2 regions of the Acetobacter sp. genome follow, and region 2 is predicted to be linked to the other one. Evidence: predicted binding sites of a transcription regulator. Region 2 holds the regulator's gene; the other holds the start of a gene.
The links. Region 2 encodes HrcA, which represses chaperone genes, less so after heat shock. Its sites were predicted from a motif close to GTTNGCACTCNCNNNNNGNGAGTGCNAAC; they were not measured.
Positions count from the first base shown of each region.

Region 1: LKE90_RS03560 (co-chaperone GroES) is a predicted target of HrcA. The motif match lies at 2,365-2,393, and genes of this name have one in related genera.

Region 1 covers NZ_JAKVME010000001.1:809,428-818,205, forward strand. The annotation lists gene cysE (serine O-acetyltransferase) at 1-180, opposite strand, end outside; gene LKE90_RS03550 (MFS transporter) at 269-1,645, opposite strand; gene LKE90_RS03555 (hypothetical protein) at 1,770-1,916, opposite strand; gene LKE90_RS03560 (co-chaperone GroES) at 2,481-2,774, shown strand; gene groL (chaperonin GroEL) at 2,831-4,474, shown strand; gene LKE90_RS03570 (lysozyme inhibitor LprI family protein) at 4,711-5,256, opposite strand; gene LKE90_RS03575 (hypothetical protein) at 5,409-6,236, opposite strand; gene LKE90_RS03580 (AAA family ATPase) at 6,229-8,778, opposite strand, start outside.
Region 2 covers NZ_JAKVME010000002.1:306,153-314,930, reverse strand. The annotation lists gene LKE90_RS13115 (HesA/MoeB/ThiF family protein) at 1-433, opposite strand, end outside; gene LKE90_RS13110 (DUF2939 domain-containing protein) at 574-1,191, shown strand; gene LKE90_RS13105 (DUF3126 family protein) at 1,298-1,525, opposite strand; gene LKE90_RS13100 (hypothetical protein) at 1,794-2,240, shown strand; gene LKE90_RS13095 (hypothetical protein) at 2,330-2,824, opposite strand; gene LKE90_RS13090 (DUF4142 domain-containing protein) at 3,355-3,900, shown strand; gene hrcA (heat-inducible transcriptional repressor HrcA) at 4,117-5,244, opposite strand; gene rdgB (RdgB/HAM1 family non-canonical purine NTP pyrophosphatase) at 5,446-6,048, shown strand; gene rpoH (RNA polymerase sigma factor RpoH) at 6,227-7,117, opposite strand; gene LKE90_RS13070 (RluA family pseudouridine synthase) at 7,369-8,346, opposite strand; gene LKE90_RS13065 (hypothetical protein) at 8,394-8,741, shown strand.

The DNA of each region.
Region 1 (8,778 bases), on a different contig from region 2:
GTCGCCGAGTTTTCGGCCGATGAGCGCCGCCATGGCTGTTGCGAAACTGGAGTGGTTCTTGATGCCCGTGGAAAGCAGCCCCATCACAAGCGGATCGCAGCAGACCTGAGATTCCTGAATCATCTGTTTCCACAGGGTGTTCAGGTTGATGGGAGCCTCTGCGCTGTCAGGATGTGTCATTGGTGGAGAGGTCCATTGATTGGAAGGTGAAAGCGCCGCCTGAGAAAAATGGAATTTACAGACTGTCCCGCCAGACCGCAACGAAGGGTTATTTCCGGCGGCTGACCATGCGTGACGCGCTGAGCAGGGCCGCTATCCCGGCACAGAAGGCGGCCCCGTCAAGACAGACAAGGCTGCCATTCACCGGCACAAGCCGCAGGATCAGGGCGGTTCCGATGCCGCCAAAGGTCTGTCCGCTCTGGCGGGAGACCTGCACCATGCCGCTCGCGCCGCCTTCACGCCCGGCGGCGGCCGTCAGCAGCATCGCCCGGTTGTTTGGAACCTGAAAGACGCCAAAGCCGAAGCCGGCCAGGCCGATACGCCAGGCGACATCGAAAGCCGTGGGTGAGGCTGGCAGAAAACGGAGGGCAAGAAACCCTGCCATCGAGCAGATCAGACCGATGGAAGAGAGGATACCGGCTGGAATTCTGTCCGCGATACGACGGGTGACGGAAGCGGAAACAATCAGTCCGAATGCCCAAGGTGTCATCAGCAGGCCCGTGGAGGTTGCGTTCCATCCGTAATGGTCGTGCAACGTGAAGGGCATGGAAATCATGAACAGGTTCGAACCGATATAAGCGATGATCCCCACGATAAAGGCGATTCTGAAACCGATGCCACGGAGAAGGTCGACGGGCAGAATGGGCTGAAGACTCCCGGATTCCTTGCGGATGAGACTGCCCATTGCCGCCACGCCGACAGCCAGCATGGCGCAGGCCAGCATGGTGCCGTCGGAGTGGGCGACCGAGTTCCCGCCAAGTCCCAGTGCTGTGACGGCGATGATGCAGAGCACGGCTCCGATGGGGTCCGGCATCTCTTTCTGACGGGGCGTTACGGGCAGGGAGGAGGCTGCGAGCACGAAGGTCAGCGCACCAATGGGCAGATTGATCCAGAATAGCCACGGCCAGTGTGCGACGGCGAGAATCATGCCCGCGACGGTTGGCCCGAGGGCCATGCCGACACCGACGATCAGCGTGTTCACGGCGACGCCTTTGCCGAGTTCTTCAACCGGATAGATGAAACGGATCAGGGCGGAGACAACGCCGAGCATGGAGGCTGCGCCAAAGCCCTGAATGGCGCGTGCGATGGTCAGCTGCGGCAGCGAGGGGGCGAGGGCGCATCCGATAGAAGCGATGATGAAGAGCGTGATCCCCATCATGCACATGCGCGCATAGCCGATCCAGGCTCCGGCGGCGGCCAGAGGCAGCAGTGATGACAGGCTGGCGAGCTGATAGGCGTTCACGACCCAGACCGTGTCGGAGGCGGAGCTGTGCAGGTCGGCGCCGATGTCGGGAAGCGCAATGTTGGCGATCGCGTAATCGATCTGCGCCAGCAGAACGGCAAGGCAGACTGCCGTCATCGCCTTGAAGCGGGCTGCGCCGTAAAGACCGGTCGTCGGGGATTGTGTGGGCTCTGAGGCTGTCATTCTGCAGACCTTACCCTCATGGGAAGGATTCTCAGAACAGGACAAGGCGTGGAAAGAGGCGGACCTCTGTCACAGGCGAGTGACTGGAGCCTTGCCTGTGACATCACGAAAGCAGACGGAGAGGTCAGTGTTTCACTGACTTGAGGCCGTCCTTGTAACCGAGCGCTTCCCACTGCTGCTGTTGCGTCAGGTGATGTCCGGAAGAGCCCCCGAACCAGGAACAGCCGGAAAGAATGAGGCCACAGAAGCCCAGAAACAGTGCGCGCTGCATGATCCCTGACATGATTTCAGTTTTCGATTCGAAGTGAGGATGCACCAGAATGGGGCGGGAAGCGAGAGAGTGCATACGTATTTGCAATGGAATTGAGGGATTGAGGGCAGGCGTGGAGACTGATCCAGTTTTAACCAGCCGCATGTGGGTATGAGACGGAGGCTCCTGAAGGGCTCTGTGTGCTGGGCACGTCTTCATCAGGGCATAAAGGGTCATGAAGGCTCGGGATTTGCGGTAAACGGCTTTCCGGACAGACTCTGCCTGCTGCTGTTTGCAGGAAAGAGAAGCGTTTCCGGGTATTCGTAAGGATGGATCCGATCAGGAGGAATTTTCCCACTGTGGTTTGTATTAAAATTTAAAAAATCTTTATTATTCCTCGCGATTGGCAATCGTGTGAGAAAAGTGCCGATATATCTTGACACCCCCTGTAGGCACACCTATCTCCATACGTGGCACTCCCGGGGTGGGAGTGCTAACGCACCGCGGCGTAGAGCGCGTGGCACGCGGCGATGTTGCTTTAGAAACGAGGGCGTCGCCCCAAGATAGAATGTGGAGCAATCCATAATGACGAAATTCCGTCCCCTGCATGATCGTGTAGTGGTCCGTCGCCTCACAGGCGAGGAAAAGACAGTTGGTGGCATCATCATCCCTGACACGGCCAAAGAAAAGCCGATGGAAGGCGAGGTTGTGTCCGTTGGTCCAGGCGCACGCAACGAGCAGGGCCAGATCGTGGCTCTCGATGTGAAGGCTGGTGATCGCGTGCTGTTCGGCAAGTGGTCCGGCACCGAAGTCAAGATTGGTGGCGAAGAACTGCTGATCATGAAGGAAAGCGACATCATGGGCGTGATCGCCGGCTGATCACCGGCTTCTGATCCCCTTTAATTGTCCGTTTTCATTTTCAAGGAGAATTCCCAATGGCTGCCAAGGACGTAAAGTTCGGCGGTGAAGCGCGTCAGCGCATGCTGCGTGGTGTCGACATTCTTGCCGACGCCGTAAAGGTAACACTCGGCCCGAAAGGCCGTAACGTCGTGCTCGACAAGAACTTCGGCGCGCCCCGTATCACCAAGGACGGTGTGTCGGTTGCGAAAGAGATCGAACTTGCTGACAAGTTCGAGAACATGGGTGCGCAGATGCTGCGTGAAGTTGCGTCGAAGACCAACGACACGGCCGGTGACGGCACCACCACGGCGACCGTGCTGGCTCAGGCGATCGTCCGTGAGGGCGCCAAGGCTGTGGCCGCCGGCATGAACCCGATGGATCTGAAGCGCGGCATCGACAAGGCTGTTGCCGCTGTCGTTGAAGAGCTGAAGAAGAACGCCAAGAAAGTGACGTCTCCGGCCGAGACGGCGCAGGTCGGCACGATTTCCGCCAACGGCGAGAAAGAAATCGGCGAGATGATCTCGCAGGCCATGCAGAAGGTCGGCTCCGAGGGCGTGATCACGGTTGAGGAAGCCAAGGGCATCCAGACCGAGCTCGACGTCGTTGAGGGCATGCAGTTCGATCGCGGCTACATCTCCCCATACTTCGTGACCAACGCGGAGAAGATGACGGCTGATCTCGACAGCCCGTACATCCTTATCCACGAGAAGAAGCTGTCTTCCCTGCAGCCGATCCTGCCGCTGCTCGAGTCCGTCGTGCAGTCCGGCCGTCCGCTGGTCATCATCGCGGAAGACGTCGATGGCGAGGCTCTGGCAACGCTGGTCGTCAACAAGCTGCGTGGTGGTCTGAAGATCGCTGCCGTGAAGGCTCCGGGCTTCGGCGATCGCCGCAAGGCCATGCTGGAAGACATCGCCATCCTCACCGGTGGTCAGGTCATCAGCGAAGACCTCGGCATCAAGCTTGAGAACGTCACGCTGCCGATGCTCGGCACGGCGAAGAAGGTGCACATCTCGAAAGAGAACACCACAATCGTTGAGGGCGCTGGTAACCCGGACGACATCAAGGGTCGTTGCAACCAGATCCGCGCTCAGGTCGAGGAAACAACCTCTGACTACGACCGTGAGAAGCTGCAGGAGCGTCTTGCGAAGCTCGCCGGTGGCGTTGCTGTCATCCGCGTCGGTGGTTCCACCGAAATTGAGGTGAAAGAGCGCAAGGACCGCGTTGACGATGCGCTGCACGCAACCCGCGCTGCTGTTGAAGAAGGCATCGTTCCGGGCGGCGGCACGGCTCTGGCCCGCGCTTCCACGGCTCTCGGCCACCTGCACTACCACAACGAAGATCAGAAGGTCGGCGGCGAAATCATCCGCAAGGCTCTTCAGGCTCCGCTGCGTCAGATCGCGCACAATGCAGGTGAAGACGGCGCTGTCATCGCAGGCAAGGTTCTGGAAAACAGCACCTACACCTTCGGTTTCGACGCACAGGCTGGTGAGTACAAGGACCTCGTCGAGGCCGGTATCATCGACCCGATGAAGGTTGTCCGTACGGCTCTGCAGGACGCGGCTTCAGTTGCCGGTCTGCTGATCACCACGGAAGCCATGGTCGCCGAGCGTCCGGAGAAGAAAGCTCCGCCGATGCCGGGTGGCGGTGGAATGGGTGGCATGGGCGATATGGATTTCTGATCCACTCGTTCAGACACTGGTTTCCGGAAGAGGGAGAGCGGTTTTCGCTCTCCCTTTTTCTTTGGTCCGATAAAAGAAATCTGAAGCCGCATGACAGTGAATTTCAGATGTTCTTCCTGTCGACCGCATGTATGTGATTGAACGAAGATCAGATGGGCCATCACGGTTATGAAAACCGATCTGACGCGTATTTGATTAAAAAGCAGGAATTCTGTTCGAGGTAAGAGACTGAGGTTTTACTTGCCGATTTCGGTATCGCTGCAACCAGTGCTTCTGCAGTTTCTTTCCTGTTCTTTCAGAAAGCTAAGACGCTCCTGGGTCATGTTGATGGCACATGACAGGTTGACATAATAGCCATTCGGCTTTGCAAAACTGCAAGCTTCATCACGATTCTTGATCCACGCCAGTTGTCCCTGCTTGAGCTTGTTCTGCTGGTCGGTATTCAGGAGTTTGCGAAGCGTGCCATATTGCGCGTTGATATCGCGGTCTGTCTGCGAAAACTCGTTGCTTGCACAGTAAACCTGATCGAAGGCATTCCGGGGCGTGGCGCAGCCTGCGGCAAGGGCGCTGACCGTCGGCAGAAAGCCGGATATCAAGCCAACCGCAATCCAGTTATATTTCATGGCATTGCTCTTTCCTGGGGTGATGTGTGGAAAAGGTGAATAAATAGTTCTGTTTTTCTTTAAATACAGACAGAACTCCCAGTTTATAAGATGAGAGGCGCTGTATTGCCAGTAATATCTGTTTTCTCTCGAATGCAAACAGAGCACTGAGCAAAGCATGACGACCTTGATCCCGTGCAGGATTTTCTTCTGTTTGTGCGGATGAAGGAAAAATCGGCGAACGGATTCCTGATGCCGTTGAACGATTTATCTTGGGGAGTGTCTGGAGATAACCTCGGCCCTTATTGCCACTGTTCGGTCACCGGATAATCTCAGGTGCCACCGATAACGCTGGCAAGTCGGTCAGGATGTTCTGTCACCACAATGTCCACCGGCTCATCCAGAAGTTTTCGGGTGGCGGTGACGTTGTTGGCGGGATCGGGACTGGAAGCGATGACGGCGTCAGCGTCACGATGCGCCGACTCAAAAAGTGAGGACGAGGCGTTGGCGGGCAGATAAAGCGCGTAAGGATGCCGTCCTGCCAACTGTTTTGCCAGATGCGCGTCCCGAGCGGACTGAACCGGCATTGCGACGACGACCGAGCGGTCGGCCGCCAGGGCGTCATGAGCGCTGGCAAGGTCATGCGCCATCAGGACGGCCCTTTTCCTCATCCCCGTTGCCCTCAGCTCCTTCACCACTTCAGAAGCGGGGATGTCGTGGATCGACAGCATGACCAGTTCGTGTCGTCTGTAGGAAAGCTTCAGCGCATCGTGCAGCGGAAGAGACGTGCTGCCGGCGATCGCCAGTTTGCCGCCTTCATTCCGGGTCACTTCCAGAGCCACCATTGTTGGCAGATCATTGGTATCGAGAATGTCCGGGGTCGGCACGGGCAGTCTGGCCAGCAGCGTGTCAGTCCGGGAGGCCTCCACCGTCGGGGAAGGCAGGGTGGTCGTAGCCGCCTTTCCACTCGCGCAGATGACCAGTCCATGATGGATACGGGTCAGCAGCGCGTCTGCATGGGAGTCACGCCACATCAGGCCACCACCGGCAATGGTGATGACTGACAGCGCGACCAGAATATTCCGGCGGCAGGAACGGGTCAGGAAAGACTCTTTCCGTTTCTGGTCTTCAAGAGAGTCCTGTCTATCAGGCTCAGGCATGAGCCTCTTCCTTCTTGCGCTCGCCAGCCATGGCGGCGGCCCTGTCGAGATCGACAGACAGCACGCGGCTCACACCGCGTTCCTGCATGGTCACGCCGTAGAGCCGATCCATGTGAGCCATTGTAAGCTGATGATGTGTCACCACGAGAAAGCGTGTTCCTGCTTCGTTGACCATATCGCCCAGCAGCGCGCAGAAGCGGCCGACATTGGCGTCATCAAGTGGAGCATCGACTTCGTCCAGTACGCAGATCGGAGCCGGGTTACAGCGGAAGACCGCAAAAATCAGGGACAGAGCCGTCAGAGCCTGTTCACCGCCGGAGAGGAGCGACAGGGTGGCAAGCTTCTTGCCGGGAGGCTGGGCGTAGATTTCCAAGCCAGCTTGCAACGGATCATCGCTGCCGACAAGACCCAGATGAGCGCGTCCACCACCGAACATGCGCGAAAACAGAGACTGGAAGTGGTGATCGACCTGCGTGAAGACCGCCATCAGGCGCTCACGTCCTTCCTTGTTGAGGCTCCCGATCGACCCGCGCAGACGCGCGATGGCGGCCTCGATTTCGCCATGCTCGCGCCGGATGACCTCAATCTGCTGCTCTGCCTCCTGAGCCTCGATATCGGCGCGCAGATTGACCGGACCAAGTTCTTCCCGCTCACGGGTCAGGCGGGAAATCTTGCGGCGCAGTCCTGTTTCCGCAGACTCCGTGAGATCGCCGACCGGCGCTGTGGGAGGATCAGGCGTCTCGGCGAGCAACTGATCGAGAATGGCCTGAGCCTGCTCGCTCTTGCCCTCGCTTCTGAGCAGATTTTCCCGGGCGGTCGCCAGTCCACCTTCAGTCTGTCGCCGTGATTCCTGTGCGTCCTTCAACCGGCTCTCGGCTGCTTCTCTCGCGGCGTTCGCGGCCGAAAAACTCTCTTCCGCTCCAGACAGGGCGGCTGCCGTCCGTTCACGAAGCTGCCGTGCCTCATCGGGAAGAGCCGTCAGGGTCTGATGATCCACAGTGACCGCGTCAAAGCGAAGCTGCGCTTCCGTCAGTTGTTCTTCGGCTGTCGCAGCCCGGACGGTCCACTCCGACAAGGAGTCCCGAAGTGCGGCATCCCGGCTGGTCAGGCTGCCGATCTCAGCGACAAGAGCGGCGCGTGCTTCACGGCCTGTCTGCTCTTCTCGACGTAGCTCAGAAATCTTTTCACGTAATGTTTCAATCGGGTCCGAATCCTGAGCGTCGAGCACTGTCGCCGCACAAGCCGCTTCAGCGGACTCGAGAGTTGCGGCTGCTTCGAGCAGTTCGACTCCAAGGGCCGCCAGACGCGGTTCCGTGGCGGACAGACGGGAGCGCGCTTCCAACGCCTTTTCCTGCATGGTCCGATGAACGGCTTCGAGCCGGGTCATTTCCTGACTGGCTGCTTCAAGTCCTGCACGGGTGGCAATGGCGGCCTGTTCCGCCTCCTGAGCCGTTGTCTCTGCATTTTTCAGGGCAGTGGCCGCAGATGCCGGGTCAGACGACGCTTCCAGAGCCAGACGGGCCGCTTCAACGGTTTCCTCGGCCTTGCTCCGTTCGGAATCGAGGCGGACCAGTTCGGGCAGCATGGTGCCCAGCCGGGATTCGGCGTTTCCGTGTCGGGTTTCGGTTTCCTGCTGCGCCCGTCGCGCCTGCTCGAAGGCGGCCTCCGTCTTGCGACGGCTTTCTCTTGCAGCCGCTTCCGTCTGTATCGCCTTCTGGTCGCGGGTTCTGGCCTCTTCATGGGCTGCCCGCAGCACTTCCGGTGCAGGGAGGGCTGTCTGAGTGGCCTGTGCATCCGTGACAGCCTGCTTCGCCGCGGCGAGAGCCTGTGTCGCCCGTTCACATTGCGGACGCACGGCATCAAGTCTGGCGCGGGCGGCAGCGTGGCGGCGGGAGGTCTCTGCTTCCGCTGTCCGCACTTTCCCGAGAGCCCCTTCGATCGCAGCACGGGTCATGCGGGCCGTGCGGACGGCTTCGTTCGTTCGGGTGCGCGCCTGAGCGGTCTCGGACGCTCTCTGTTCAGTGGCCGGGAGGTCGGCGCTTTTCTCGTCGAAACGAAACTGTGTTTCTTTCAGGATACGACGCTGCGCCAGCCTCTGCGCCGCAGCGCTCGGCTGACCGGCGGCGATGCGGTAGCCATCCCAGCGCCAGAACGCGCCGTCACGCGTGACGAGCGACTGTCCCGCCTGTAGCGACGGGACGAGCGAATCGCCATCAGCCACGCTTGCCACCAGTCCGGCCTGTCCAAGAGCGCGGGTGAGGGTAGGCGGCACTGAAGCCAGCAAGGAGGCGAGCGGCGTTGCTTCGGGTGGCAATGCTGGCGCTGAAGTCAGCGGCCCCAGCGCCGACCATGAACGGGACGCATCCGGCGCGACAGTGGAATCCGGCGCGTCCAGTCCTTCAGCCAGTACCGTCGCAATGGCGATTTCCATCCCGTCAGGAATATCCAGTTGCCCTGAAATCGGGGCGGCAGAATCTTCTTCATCAGCGCCGAGAGCCTGTGACAGCCCTTCGATCTGCGCTTTCAGACGGGTCAGTTCGGC
Region 2 (8,778 bases):
GCACACAGGCGGCGTTGACCAGATAGCGCGTCTCGAAATTATCGCATCCGTCGCACACAAGATCGTAGCGGGAGACAAGCTCCGCGACAGTGTCAGCCGTCAGCCGTGTTTCATGCGTCTCGATACAGATTTCGGGATTGAGCGCCCGGAGAGTCTGCCCGGCGGAGACCGCCTTGCTCATGCCGACCCGATCCGTGGTGTGCAGAATCTGCCTCTGGAGGTTGGAGAGTTCGACCCGGTCATGATCAACGATCCCGATCCGCCCGACACCCGCCGCCGCCAGATAACAGGCGACCGGCGACCCCAAACCTCCGGCGCCCACGATCAGAACGGAAGAATCACGCAGACGCACCTGCCCCGTACCGCCGATTTCCGGCAGCAGGATGTGACGCGAGTACCTCTGTATTTCGTTTTCCGTCAGGTCGAGGGGCATGAGTCTTTCCGGTCATTCAGGGAAATCGACAAAAAGAGTGAGATCACTTTTTCGTGATTGCGGTCATTGCCAACAAACCTTAACTGCATGACTGCATTGCGTATGATACAGTCCTTACCATGGATAGCAGGAGCGCCGCCATGCATGCCGCAGATACAACACCCCATTCCGATGCCTGGGCCTGCCCCGCGCGGAAGCGGGCGCGTGTCATCTGCCTTACCTCCCTCACCATGTCCCTGGCTCTCTACGCCCTTTCGCCTTTCATGACGCTCTGGACGATTGCGGGCGCCGTCTCAAACCACGACATGGTCACGCTGGGACACACGATCAACTGGTCGTCTCTTGACGCCTCCATCAAGGAACAGGTGCTGAATGGCCTCAATATAGGTCCGGCGACCGAGGTGTCTGACGAACTGCCAGAATTCGGAACGTCCTTCGCGACAAACATCGTGTCCAATGCTGTCGATACCCGCGTGACACAGGCCAATCTGGGGAACGTGATCGATCAGGCCATGGCGTCGAACCCTGCTCCGATCAACACCGGCACCGTTCTGGCCGCCGTCAGCCATGCTCTCGTGCGCTTCACGTCCGCCAACAGCTTTGAAGCGCAGGTTGTGCTTCCGGGACATGAGAACGAAACCCCGTTACGGGTTCAGCTCCGCATCGAACGCTGGCAGTGGAAACTGACCCGCGTGGATTTCCCGACAGCGATCCACCATCCGGTCATGGAAGCCTCGGTCATCCAGCACAAGGCCTGACAGAAGCGTCATACGACTGCCGAGGCGGAAACGTCGGCGGACATGCCTGAAAACCTCCGGCCCGTCAGAGATGGGTCGGAGGTTTTTCTGTTTCAGCCTGTCCGTCTCAAGCCGCTGGCGGCAGATCTTCTTCCAGCAGGATGATATTGATGGCGTAGGAGACTTCGCCCTCATCATCGTCACGGTGAATCGTGCCGATGACCTCGCCGTCCACCGCCAGTTCCACGGACAGGCCCGGACGCGGCGGCGCATTGACGCTCAGCCCTTTGGCTCCCAGCAGACGGCGCAGGGTCGTTTGCAGGCGTGAAATCTCGCTTGTCGAAATCGTGCTCATGAAGGCATCTCCCGGAAGATAGTGAGCGGCTTGTGCGGCTGAAGAGTTGCTGACCTCAATCAGCCGTCGCAGATTCAAACACAACCGCCTACTGCGGTAAGTGGGACGCTAATAGGCATAGCCGCTGCCGCCTGCAACTCCTGCGCATGCTGATTGTGTAATCGTCATGGCCTGTCTTCATCAGAACAGGGGTATCTATGGCATTCCGAAGCCAGTCTCTCTATCTCTCCCCGTTCCTTGCCGCGCCTTTGAAATAACGCTCCAGACCATGAGACATTTTTCCGCAACAGCCCGATCTACCCATTCCGGGAACAGCACGCATCCGCCGCATCGGATCGTTGCTCTATGGACACGGTCTCTGCTCACGCTCTCAGCGTTCATGCTGTTGTCGGGATGTGTGGATGATCACGGCAAGGGAGAGATGCACGCCGCTGTTTCAGACTGTTTTGCCCAATATCCTTTTGCAAAAGGCACAGCCTATCAACGCTTCGACTGCATCTATCAGGCGCACCTTCGTTATGGGCCAGAAGCCATGGGCACGCAGTCCAACCTTCTTCTGCAAATAGATCTTGCGTCCCTGAAGGTCGGGAAGGATGTGGATGCAGGGCTTTTGACGCAGGAAGAAGGCCGGACAACCCTGCGCTGGGTCACGGACAAGGCGTTTTCTCAGGCATCTCGACATACATGGGCCACGCCAAACGCACAAAGACACTGACAGCGCCTCTAAACAGAGAGGGGGAATGCTGCCTCGGCAACATTCCCCCTCCCCTCATGGCGTCAGCCAGATTTGTCAGATCTGCGGAGTTACTGGGTGCGCGGCACGATAGCGGGCGCGGCAGAGTTTTTCTCGGTATTCAGCACGGCATTGCCGGATTGCTTGGAATAGGTCGCAGAAGTGGATTGCTGTGGTGTTCTCGGCGGGTGGAAGGCTGAAACCGGCCCGAAGACGCCACCAGCGGAAGGCTGCATCGTGCCTTCCGGCTGACGGGCGCATCCACGGGTGATGATCGAGCAGACACCGTCCGTGCCGATCATTTCATCATCGTTACCCGTATAGTGAACATCGGACACACGGTCATTATCCAGACGGACCACAGCCGTACAACCGTTGCCCCCGCCGCCGCCCAGTGTGTTCACGAGTGTTGCGATGTCACCAACCGGAATAATGGTGGACCCCCCATAGCTCGGCGCCGCCTGCGTGCCAGTGTAGGTGAATATCTGCGTCGTATCATTAAGCTGCTTGGTGCTTGAGGGCAGACCGGCACAGGCCTGTAGATCGTAGGATGTCATCCCGATCATCGTGATCTGCGCCTTGTGGGCGGCACGCGAATCAAAATATCCGCAACCGCTTAAACTGACAGAGAGTGAGGCGACCGCAAACAAACCCCAGGTACGACACTTCATTTTATTTCACTATCCTCACACCGTGTCCAAAACGCTTCAAGCAAGACGCGCAGGGCCGTTACGTTACTGTGTTCTTCGCATACAAAGCAAGAAATCGGAAAAACGCTCTGATGAAGAGCCATGGGATGCATCCTTCATCACCTGCTCATGGAAAACGCTGCAATCGCCCGGATTTCAACAGTTCCATTTGGATCACCTCCAGTCTGACCCGCGTTCTAAAACTTCGCTGGAAGAATATTACCCTGCGATCCCGTCACGCCTCCGTCCATGCCCAATAGCTTACAAAAACCGGGAATGCGTATCTCCCCACCTGTCTTGCCTTTTTCTCTCCATCAGACACTACTGGCATTGACGTCCTTTACTATGTTTGTCTGAGACTCCGGGCAGTCACGCACTGCCTGCGGTCAAAGGAGAATTTGCTGATCATGTTGTTTCCGTCCCGTCATCAGGTGCTTGCCTGCTCTTCTCTCATCATTTCACTTTTCTCCCTGAGCGCCTGCATGAATCCAGGCCAGCCGCCCGCGCCTCCTTTACCTGCGCTGACAGAGGCAGCGCCCTTCTCTGTCGCGGACACAAATCTGGCCGCAAAGATCAATGACGTGGATCTGACCCACATCGCTCTGGCCAGCCTCGCCAAAACCAACGCTGCCCGGAACGATATCGCGCAACTCGGCGAAACAATCGCGAAAGACCTCACCGATAATCATGACAAGCTGACCGCACTGGCGACAACCGGCAAGGCAACACTGGTCGCGAAGCCTTCAGCACAAAATCAGAAGCTCATAAGTCAGATGCAGCATCTGCACGGCTCCGCATTTGACAGGGCCTATGCGCGCTATCTTGCAAGCAGCGCAAAGACCACGAGCGCTGCGATTGATGCAGGCAACAGCGCTTCCACCAACGCGGATCTGGCAAAACTCGCGGTCGATCTCAAGACAAAGCTTCTCGGCTACGAAGCGCAGGCCAAATAAGCACGACATCAGAAACATGTCATCCGCATCAATCCGGATGACATGTTCCAAAAACGGAAGACAACAGCAGTAACTCTGCGCGATCTTCCTATTTTATCGACGCAAAACGGACGGTCATTTCCCCGTCCGAAAAGCCCCTTCGGGCCTCATCGGAAAATCAACTGTCAGAAACAGCCTTTTTAAATTATCGACCCTCAGGCGGAGGGCTGTAATCCGTTACCCTAGCATCTGTCCGATCACACGGGCCGTATAGTCGATGACCGGAATGATCCTGCCGTAATTGATCCGCGTCGGTCCGATGACTCCGATGGCGCCCACAATCCGTCTGGCTTCATTCCGGGCTGGTGCCACAACCATCGACATGCCGGACGCGCCAAACAGTCCGCTCTCCGCGCCGATAAAAATCCGGACACCGTCAGAATTCTCGGCCAGTTCCAGAAGACGCAACATGGCGTCCTGCTTCTCCAGACGCTCAAACAGGCGCTGAATGCTCGAAAGACGCTCAATCTCCGTAATATCTGTCAACAGATTGCCCTGCCCACGGATGATCAGCGTGCCGCCCCGCCCCTCATTGCTCCAGGTCGCCAGACCGCTGGCCACAACCTCCGTGGCGAGTTGATCGAGCTGGGTCTGGTCCGCCTCCATCTCGTCATTCACCCGTGCCCTGAGTTCGACAAGCGTGCGACCCGTCAGACGGGCATTCAGGTAATTTGCAGCTTCCGTCAGGGTGGAAGGCGGCATCCCTGCCGGTGTTTCGATCACCCTGTTCTCGACCTGCCCGTCAGCGCCGACAAGCACGACGAGCGCACGGTTTCCCCCCAGAGCCACGAATTCGATATGCTTCACCGCCCCCTCACCTTTCGGCGCAAGGATGAGGCTGGCCGCCTGCGACAGCCCCGACAGCAGGGAGGACGCCTCCGTCAGCGTGTCTTCCAGAGACCGTCCACGCATTTCCAGCGTGCTGGAGATGGACACACGCTCATCCTCGCTGAGATTGCCGAACTGAAGCAGCCCATCGACAAACAGACGAAGCCCTTTTTCAGTGGGCAGACGTCCGGCGGAAGTATGCGGTGAGAACAGCAGACCGGCATCCGTCAGGTCGGCCATCACGCTCCGGATCGTCGCCGGAGAGAGGCCAAGGGGCAGACGATGGGACAGCGTGCGACTGCCGACCGGATCGCCCGTTTCCAGATAATGCTCCACCAGTTCCCGCAAGATGGTGGCGGAACGTGAATTCAGGCCGGACGCGGCGCCAGCAAGTTCGATGGAGCGGCCAAAGGTCAGGCTGGATTTTTCGTTGGAGCCAGAAATGGAAGACATACCTTTCTGATGGAGAATTCTCAGGGGATTCCGAAGTTCGACAACAAATGTCGCAAGAAGAAGAACGCTGCAACATCATACTCAAAAAATTGTCGTTTCGAGCATGACCTGTTCTGGAGTCATGAAGCGGAGAAAGGACTGTTTGCAAAAAAGGCAAACAGCTTCAATAAAGCCTTTCCTGCAGGCTGGCCGACAGGTCGCGCCCATCAACGCAGAGGAGATCACATGAGCGCACATTTACCACTGAAACAGGGCAGCCGCCTGATCCTTGCCAGCCACAACAAGGGCAAACTCGCAGAATTTGCGGCTCTCCTGGCGCCTTACGGGGTGGAAGTCATATCTGCGGGCGAGATGAATCTGCCGGAACCCGAGGAGACGGCTCTGACTTTCGAAGGCAACGCCCGGATCAAGGCGGAAGCTGCGGCGAAGGCGACGGGCCTCCCTGCGCTCGCGGATGATTCCGGCCTGTGCGTATCGGCGCTGGGTGGCGCGCCGGGGATCTACTCTGCCCGCTGGGCCGGTCCTGACAAGGATTTCGCGGGCGCGATGCAAAGAATTGAGGAAGGCATTGATGGTGATGAACGGGAAGCATGGTTCATCTCCGTCCTGTGCCTCGCTTTTCCTGATGGCACGACCGAATGTTTTGAGGGACGTATCGACGGCATCATTGCACCGGAACCACGCGGCGCTGCCGGACATGGCTATGACCCGATTTTCGTGCCGAAAGGCGAAACACGGACATTCGCCGAGATGAGCGATACCGAGAAAAACGCCATCAGCCATCGGGCCCGTGCTTTTGAAGTATTCCGGGAAATGTGTCTGGGATAAAAGAAAGCGAAGTCTGTGGCGTAGCGCTCCGCCGTTCATGCAAAGAGGCCTCACTCCCTTGCGGGGTTCAGGGCAAAGTTCTGAAAAACCAGAATATCTGTAAATCAAGAAACCTGCGAAATAAGAACGCACCTCTATGGCGACATCGTTCCTTTCGAGTGGAACGATGCGCCGACGCTCACTGCGTCACAGTTTCTTTCTGCCGACGCGCCTCAATATCTTCTTTCATGTGAGCCTGCACTTTTTCGAAAGCACGCACTTCGATCTGACGCACGCGCTCCCGTGAAATGCCGTAATGCTGGGCCAGATCTTCGAGCGTGACAGGCTCGTCTTTCAGACGACGTTCTTCAAAAATGTGACGCTCACGTTCATTGAGCGATGCCATCGCGCTGGAGAGCAGCGCCTTGCGATCCGAAAGCTCCTCGTGCTCCCCGAGCATATCTTCCTGATTATCGCCATCATCGACGAGCCAGTCCTGCCACTCGCCGTCCCCTTCACTGCGGAGAGGAGCGTTCAGACTGTGGTCGCCCGCAGCCAGACGGCGGTTCATCGCCACGACATCCTGTTCAGGCACACCAAGCGTCCGGGCGATATGATCAACCTGCTCCGGAGCCAGATCACCGTCATCAATAGCCTTCATCTCGCCCTTGAGACGACGCAGATTGAAGAACAGCTTCTTCTGGGCAGAGGTGGTTCCCATCTTCACCAGAGACCAACTGTGAAGGATGTATTCCTGAATCGCCGCACGAATCCACCACATGGCGTAGGTGGCCAGACGGAAGCCCCGCTCCGGGTCAAACCGGCGCACGGCCTGCATCATGCCGACATTGCCTTCGCTGATCAGTTCGTTCAGCGGCAGACCATAACCACGATAGCCAAAGGCGATCTTGGCGACGAGCCGGAGGTGGGATGTGACCAGCTTATGAGCGGCCTTTACATCACCTTTGTCGCGCCAACGGCGGGAGAGAGAGGATTCTTCTTCCGGTGACAGAAGAGGATATTTGCGGATTTCCTGAAGATAGCGGGAAAGGCTGGCGTCAGGTCCAAGGGTCAGGGAGGGTGATGCCATTGGAGAAATCTCCTTCATCCCGGTCACTGGCCTGTCTTAATCCGACTTCTGGAGGTTTTGAACGTCGGAGTGATCAGCCTGTGATATCGGGCGACGCTGGGAGTGGATTTGATATGTCCCCGGCAAACTCCCCCACTCGGGCAGAAGATGCCGGGACATCCATTCCGGCGGCCGTCTCGGCGCGTCGAAAAGATAGGTTTCGTTTAAAGTAAATCTTCGAAAAAGTCAAGATTAACAAAAAATTATGTTAGTTAGTCACTCGCCAGTATTCTTTCAAGAGTCATGAAGTCTTCTGGCGGCGACGTCTCAAAAAGAAGCTTTTCTCCGGTTCCGGGATGCGTGAATCCCAGCAGCGCCGCATGGAGCGCCTGACGGGGAAAATCCAGAGCCACGTCGCGTGCATCGACAGGGCATGTTTTCGCAATCGCGGGTATCCGGCGCAGGTAGAGCGGATCGCCCATCAACGGATGACCATTCGCGGAGAAATGCACCCGGATCTGGTGGGTGCGCCCCGTAGCGAGACGGCACTCCACCAGCGCGGCATAGGTGCCAAACGCCTTCAGCACGGTGTAACGGGTCAGAGCCGTCTTTCCGCCGCTTCCCACTAACGCCATACGTTTGCGGTCGCGTTTGTCACGACCGATATTGCCCTCATATTCTCCCTTGGTGGGAGAGGGCACGCCCCAGCATAGGGCGAGATAGGCGCGGTCGATCCGTCTGGCGGCAAAATCCTCCGACAGCGCACGATGCGCCCGTTCGGTCTTGGCTGCGACCATCAGACCCGACGTATCCTTGTCCAGTCTGTGCACAATTCCCGGTCGCCGCTCCCCGCCAATGCCGACGAGGCTCTCGCCGCAATGCGCGACAAGGGCGTTTACAAGAGTGCCGGTTTCATTGCCGGGTGCGGGATGGACCACGAGCCCAGCGGGTTTATCGAGAACAATCAGATCGTCATCTTCGAAAAGGATGGGGAAGCTGATGGCCTCCCCCACTGGGATGGTGGGCGTCGGCGCCGGAATGTCCAGAATGAGTTCCACACCTGCACGGGCTGGCTCGGCCGGTTCACGCAGGCAGAGACCGTTACGGAGCAGACGCCCCTCATCAATCAGGCTTTTGATGCGGGAGCGGGACAGGTCCGGAAAGCACGCCGTCAGCACGCGATCCGTGCGTTGACCGGCAAACTCCTCGGTGATGATCAGGGTGCGTGGTCCGTGGGTTGAATCTGTCATGGGTGTCATTTACAGGCCGATGGCACCAACTGTGAAGGAATGACGTCATGGAGCAGGGCACTTTCGCACGACGAGGACTGTTCGCCGCCGTCATCGGCATGGGAATCCTGATTATTCTGGGGGTGATCGCGCTGGTGGCGGTTATTATTCACCGGATGTCGCACCCTCGTTTGCCCGTTGCAGCCCCGGCTGGCATTTCTTTGTCGGCTACAGCGGCGACCATCCCGTCCCAGACTTTTCTTCTGCATGAACCGGCAGGCACCCGGATTGAGCAGATTGTCTGGTCCAATGGACCAATCATGGCGATACGTCTCAGCGGTGGCGGGCCGGATCGGATCGTTCTGTGGGATACCGGCGCAGGACGTTCTGTTGGCGAGATCAACCTTGCGCAGTGACTGGTCACAGCCCTGATTATTTTTCAGCAGAACGCTT